2 linked regions of the Algoriphagus machipongonensis genome follow. The protein of the gene in region 2 interacts with the protein of the main gene of each other region in a pairwise test. Links are inferred from orthologs where the notes say so. Each region holds a gene or a part of one and is shown on either strand. Other genes may lie near its edges.

Region 1 (3,322 bases), 2.7 Mb from region 2 along the record:
CGGCCTTAGCGTTGTCGCTTAGAAAGGGGAATTTGTCAAATATTCCAAGAAAATTTTCCATAGTATCTTACTAAATAAAGTTGCTAAAAATCATTTTTTTCAAAAAGCTTCTGTTAGATTCAAAGATTGATTGAAAAAATATAGCTTACTGATATACTTTTACGAACAATTGATTTTAAACCTCAATTTAACAATCGAAAGCAAGTCTTTTATAGAATAGCGTTAAAATAAAGGCAGATGAAGTATTTTTTACCCCTAATTATATTCTCAATCCTTTCTTTAGAGAGTTTTGGACAAGCTGGTATTAGAGCAGGGATGAGTTCGGGAAACTTTACCAATTCTAATTACAAAGCCATGCTCGGGATACACGGGGGAGTTTATTATCGGGCTGAGTTAGGCTTTATTTCCATCGAACCTGGGGTTCAGTTTGCTCAGAGAGGATCGAAGAGAAACGATGGGCAAACAGGTAAAGTCATCACGGAGAGGCTCAATTACGTGGATGCACCACTGCTTTTCAGAATCAATTTTCTTCCAGAAGTTCATTTATTTGTCGGGCCACAGGCTTCATTTTTGATTTCTAGGAAATATGAATTTGAAGGAGATGTGGATACCAATTCAGAAGCTTTCCCAAAAACAGAATTTGGAGGAGTAGGGGGAATAGGCGTTAGTTTTCCTTATGGCGTTAATTTCCAAGTCAGTTTTGATATCGCTAAAACAGATTTGGGAGACTATTATCCAGATAAAAGAAATAAGGTGCTGAAGCTTTCTTTGGCATTTGACTTGTATTGATATCAGCCTAATAGCTAATTATTCCCTGTTTGTGTATTAAAATATTTAATCTTTTAGGTTTAAATTCGCATTAAATAGGTTCTTTTTAGAAAAAGGCATTATAAATCAAACCAAATAAATTTAACAGGACACATGAAAAAGTTGTTGTTTTTAATCTTTTCGATTGGGCTAATCTCTACGGCCCAAGCCCAATTTGGAGTGAGAGCTGGGTATAACTCATCGAATTTCTCTGATACTAATTTTGATAGCAAGCATGGTTTTCATGTGGGAGCATATTATAAAATTGATGCTCCAGTGGTTGCCATTGAACCTGGGATTCAGTTTACTCAAAAAGGATATACAGGAATGGACGCTGCAAGTGGTGATGATATCACAGAAAAAGTGAATTACATAGACGTTCCAGTTCTAGTTAGAGTGAATATTTTGCCTATTGTCAATGTCTTTGCAGGTCCTCAAGCCTCGGTTTTGATCTCTAGAGATTATGAATTAGGAAATACCTCAGATTCAAGTACAGAAGTGATCAAAGGATATGATATTGGCGCTGTATTAGGTCTTGGAGTGAATTTACCTTTAGGACTTAACTTGCAGGCTAGTTACGATTTGGGATTGTCAGACCTGAATTATTTTGATACAGATGTGAAAAACAGAGTGTTTAAACTGTCACTAGGTTTAGACCTTTAAATAAAAATTTTACCACAATGTGAAAGCCTGGCGAAAGTCAGGTTTTTATTTTTTCACTCTGTCTGGATTGTCTTCAATGAATGATTTCCAGCCCTTACTTCTTCCTCTTGTCTGTACACGGCCTTCATGAAAATGATGACATAAGGCTACAGCCAAAGCATCGGTTGCATCCAGCATTTTGGGGAGCTCTTTCAAATCAAATAAAGTTTGTAGCATGGCTGCTACCTGTTCTTTGGAAGCATTCCCATTTCCAGTCACAGATTGCTTGACCTTCTTAGGGGAATATTCGGTGATCGGTATTTCTCTGGCTAAAGCAGCTGCCATGGCTACTCCCTGCGCTCTTCCTAATTTGAGCATGGATTGTACGTTTACTCCGTAGAAAGGTGCTTCCAAAGCAACCGAATCGGGTAAGAATTCCTCAATTATTCCAGAAATTCTCTCAAAAATCTTCTTCAATTTCAGTTCGTGAGTCCCATATTTTTTCAAATGGATCACACCATATTGAAGCAGCTCGTATTTTTTGCCTTCAGTCTTGATCAAACCATAGCCCATCACATTGGTACCAGGGTCTATGCCTAAAATTATTTTTTCCTTCGTGGGATTTTTCACTTCTTTACTCACCTTCGCAAGTTAGCCCAAAAGATGCTAAAATTTTACCTGATAGGAATTCTCTGTTACTGCCTGCTACTTTGGTTGATGGCTAGGACTTGGCCTAAAGCGGTAAAAAGTCTTGAACTCCCAAAGTCAAAAATTCCTATCAGTTTAGTAATTGCTTGTCGCAATGAAGCTCTTAGAGTTCCCTCCCTAGTGTCGCAAATAAGAAATCTGGACTATCCCTATTTAGAAGTGATATTGGTAGATGATCATAGTGAAGATCAAACTTTTGATCTCCTAACTGCTGAATTAGAAGGGGAAGAGCATGTGAAAATTCTCAGAGGGGTGGGAGTTGGTAAGAAAACTGCCATTTCTCAAGCGGTTTCTATTGCTTCCGGAGAATTGATTCTCTGTACTGATGCTGATTGTAACTGGCCTCAGGATTGGTTAGAAACCTTAATGGCTCCCTTTAGTGATCCTAAAATTCAGCTGGTTGCCGGTCCAGTTCTCTGTGAAGAAAATGAGCAATTCCTGTCTAAATTTCAAAAAATAGACTGGTTGAGCATATTGATGGTCAGCAATTTTGCGATACAAAAAGAGAGGCCAATCATGTGCAGTGCGGCGAATATGATGTATAGAAAAACTGCTTTTGAAAAGGTAAATGGTTATTCTGGAAATGAAAAATATTGGTCTGGAGACGATGAGTTTTTGCTTAAAAAGATGGTTTCACATTTTGGCCCTGAGGCAATTCAATACCTGCCGTTTCAGCAGTCTTTGGTGAAAACCCAAGCAGAGTCAAATTGGAGCTCATTGTTTAACCAACGAATTCGATGGGCAGGAAAATGGAAAGCGCATGAGTCAAGCTTTCATATTTTGTCTGCTTTCCTACCGTTTTTGATGCAGTTATTCTGGATATCCTCTTTTGTATTGCTGACTTTAGATTGGGAAGGGGGCATGATATTTCTTGCGGTCTGGGGAATTAAAATTGTGGGAGAAGCACTAGCTTTCGGAAGGATTACAAGAAGTCTGAATACTCCCTTATCTTTGAGTAACCTAATCTTGACTTCATTTATTCATCCATTTTATGTGCTTGGAATTGGGATTGGGTTGATTCGAGGGAAGTACAGTTGGAAAGGCAGAAAGAATCTCGCATTATCAAAGATTGAAAAAACATGACAGACCGGGAATTTGATTTGATGGATGAATTGTACTTTGTGCAACCCTTTCAATACTTACAAGAGACATTGGGTTGGGAGGA
Region 2 (3,468 bases):
TTCTAGCACCATTTATTTGTTCGAAATCTACTCCTTTCCTAATCCCAAGGCTTGATTCCATTGCCCTAGAGCCCGTGTCAAAGGGTCTAAATGATGGATTCTGGGAGATGTTCCTAAAAAGATTATTTGAGCCGTTCGCAGCAGGTGCTCCAGGAGTCCCCATGCCAATATTTGGGTTGTTAGGGTTTAATAATGTCTGTCCTTCACCCAAGTCCATGAATGCAGCAAAGTTTCTTAATGTCTCCGTGTTTGAGGCTCGGTTCATGATATAAACCTCTATTCTGGTGACATTTACACCGGAAAGTACCTGAGGCAAACCTCTAAGCCAGCGTTCGTAATTATCTCGGAAGAAATGGGCTAAAAAGAAATGTCGATTTTCATCGTATTTAGATGCTTGAATATCAAATGTTCGACCTTGTCCATTGGCATCAATAACCAATTCGTCTCTTCTTCCTCTTTGGGTGGAGGCTACGGCAGTGACATTCAACTTCCCGAATTGTAACTGTGTTTTTACTCCAAAAAGGTTTTGTGCCCCTTGAATCAACCGGTTTTGAACAGGCATACTGACATTACCGATTTCAATGGATTTGATGATGTCTTCCTGGAATCCGTCGTACTCTACCTTAAGTTGATTTTGGAAGTCGAAAGAATTATTGGAGTCAAAATTTGCCCCAATTTTCATTTTCTCGCCTAAAGACCCATTGACAGCCATCTGAATCTGCTGATCAAAGTTAAAGCCTCCATTTTGTTGCTGCCTAATGGGTAGGGTAGGGTTGTCAACTCTTCGGAATATTGCCCCAAAATCTAAATTGACATAACCGGTGGGGACAATATTAATTTCACTTCCACCAAAGATTCTGTCAAATGAGGGACTTACTGTGAGAGGTGGAATTAAACCTCTTCCTTCTACTGCGCTTTCACCATCACCGCCTCGTGCTCTGCTTCTCCAATAGTCCTGCCTAACTTTGTATTCTTGAATTTTCGAAAACTCTTCAAAATCATATTCCTGCTCATTCCCCAGCCGAGTACTATCCACTTCTTCAACCACATTGTAACGTAAGGTGGAGTCCACCAAAACTTGTACATTTTGATTGGTTAAACTTTTAGGTAAAAATGGGGAGGAAGGTACTAAGAATGGGTTCCGGGTAGGGTACAGAGGATTTGTCCTCATATTTTGCCAAAGCAAAAATGAGGGAGCCATTCTCCTAAGATTAAGAGAATCGATTCGCGATTGGATGCTATCGGTATCGGTTTGTTGAGCCTGGGAAGTAGAAAAGGCCAGAATAAACCCAAAGAGAGTGAAATATTTGGGCAAACCACCGAAATACTTCCTCCTGCAAAAAGTCAGTAACTTCCGAAAGTTCAATGCAGCTTCAAATTATGGTGTCTTTAAAGATGCTTTAATTAATTCTTCTAAAGAAATTTCTCCCGTGGTTTTTTTCAAAACAGCCCTGATGTTTTTTTCAGCAGCAGTTTTTGGGAATCCCAACGTGATTAATGCCTTTAACGCTTCCTCACGTAGATTATTGTGTGCATTTAAAAATCCAACTTGAGAATCTCCCGAACTGGAATCAGTAGCTTTTCCAACTTTATCCTTTAATTCCAGAATGATTCGTTGGGCTGTCTTTGCACCTATTCCTTTAACATGCTGAATAGTAGCCACATCTCCCGAAAGAATGGATTGTTCTATTTCCTCAGTACTTAAAGAGGAGAGGATCATTAATCCAGTATTTGGACCTACCCCATTGATGGAAATCAACAATAAAAAAAGTCTTTTCTCATCAGCATTCTTAAAGCCATAGAGTGTATGAGCATCCTCTTTAATATGAAGGTAGGTGAGGAGCTTGATTTGCTCCTCATCCTTGATTTGGCTATAAGTCTGTAGGGAGATTTTGACATGGTAGCCAATTCCTCCTACATCAATTAGTACATAAGTGGGGTCTTTAAAAACGAGTTTCCCGTGTAAATAATCTATCATGGTAAGTCAGTGGATTGAGCATCAACAACGGCAACAGCCACCATATTGACAATTTCACGTATAGAACTACCTAATTGAAGAATATGTACCGGTTTGTTCATGCCTAAAAGAATTGGCCCAATAGCTTCTGAGCTTCCTAACTCAGCAAGTAATTTATAAGCTATGTTACCAGAACTTAAATCTGGGAAGATAAGTGTATTGGTTTTTTTATTGGTCAATGCAGAGAATGGGTAAACCTCTTTTTGAATTTCTTCATTCAGAGCGACATTAGCCTGCATTTCACCTTCAATGATCAAATCTGGGTATCTTTCTTTAGCGAGTGCAGTGGCTTTGGCCATTTTTTCTGCGATATCTCCCTTGGCAGAACCAAAATTAGAGTAAGAAAGAACAGCGATTCTTGGTTCGATATTGAAGAACTTCACTGCATCAGCAGTCAACCCAATAATTTCGACCAACTCTTCTGCGGTTGGGTTTAAATTAACCGTAGCATCGGCGAAGAAGTAAGGGCCCTTATCGGTATTCATGATATACATACCCGCTACTCTCTTTGTGCCTGGTTTTACCCCAATCGTATGTAAGGAAGGCAGGATTGTTTTAGGATAATCCCTTGTCAAACCTGAAATAAATGCGTCTGCCAAGCCAGTTTCCACCATCATAGCTCCAAAGTAATTTCGCTGGGTAACCAATCTGCTGGCATCTCCAGGTGTCATACCTTTTCGCTGACGCTTTTTATAAAGAATTTCTGTAAACTGAGAAAGCATCTTCGTTTCCTCCATTGGGTCGATGATGGTGACATTTTGAAGGTCTAAAGAATTCTCTTCAATAAGTGTTAGGATTCTCTCCTTATTACCAAGTAAGATCGGATTTGCAATTTTCTCATCGCGAATCATCTGTGCCGCTTTGAGTATTTTTCTATTATCCGCTTCAGCAAATACCACACGCTTTGGATCTTTCTTCGCTCTTGCTATCACCACTGACATCAAACGCTGATCGATACCGATTCTTTCTTGAAGTTCTAATTCGTAAGCATCCCAATCTTTAACCGGGTTTTTGGCTATTCCTGAGTCCATGGCTGCTTTCGCCACCGCGGGCGCAATGGTCGTGATCAACCTTGGGTCTAGTGGTTTTGGAATTAGATAAAGTTTACCAAATCCAAGTTTACTCTCTCCATAGGCCTTATTAACAATATCTGGAACTGGCTCTTTTGCCAATTTTGCAATTGCATGGGCAGCAGCAAGCTTCATTTCTTCATTAATAGAAGTAGCTCTTACGTCCAAAGCTCCACGGAAAATGTAAGGAAATCCTAAAACATTATTCACCTGATTGGGATGGTCAGATCTACCTGTAGCCATGATCAAATCTTCTCTAGCAGCAACCGCTAGGTCATAAGTGATTTCAGGGTCAGGATTTGCCAAAGCAAAAACAATAGGGTTAGGTGCCATCAATCTGAGCTGCTCCTGGCTTACTACATTACCTGCAGAAAGACCCAA

Evidence for each region. Proteins that work in one complex are often made in the same cells at the same time.
Region 1: the proteins of ruvA (region 2) and ruvC interact in binary tests that used the Escherichia coli proteins (3 or more experiments, as listed by UniProt). The link is inferred for Algoriphagus machipongonensis from one-to-one orthologs.

Annotation. Positions count from the first base shown.
Region 1 is NZ_CM001023.1:1,177,057-1,180,378, forward strand. The notes cover bases 304-3,157. They hold ruvC (crossover junction endodeoxyribonuclease RuvC), read right to left. Parts: upstream 2,092-3,157; coding sequence 1,516-2,091; downstream 304-1,515. Other genes in these bases: ALPR1_RS05150 (porin family protein), read left to right, coding at 304-789; ALPR1_RS05155 (porin family protein), read left to right, coding at 922-1,470; ALPR1_RS05165 (glycosyltransferase family 2 protein), read left to right, coding at 2,113-3,157. Also shown: ALPR1_RS05145 (Crp/Fnr family transcriptional regulator), read right to left, coding at 1-61; more of ALPR1_RS05150, read left to right, coding at 238-303; more of ALPR1_RS05165, read left to right, coding at 3,158-3,240; ALPR1_RS05170 (hypothetical protein), read left to right, coding at 3,237-3,322.
Region 2 is NZ_CM001023.1:3,877,258-3,880,725, reverse strand. Bases 179-3,178 are described here. They hold ruvA (Holliday junction branch migration protein RuvA), read right to left. Parts: upstream 1,979-3,178; coding sequence 1,379-1,978; downstream 179-1,378. Other genes in these bases: ALPR1_RS16330 (NADP-dependent malic enzyme), read right to left, coding at 1,975-3,178; sov (T9SS outer membrane translocon Sov/SprA), read right to left, coding at 179-1,201. In the rest of the region: more of sov, read right to left, coding at 1-178; more of ALPR1_RS16330, read right to left, coding at 3,179-3,468. UniProt on the Escherichia coli protein: The RuvA-RuvB-RuvC complex processes Holliday junction (HJ) DNA during genetic recombination and DNA repair.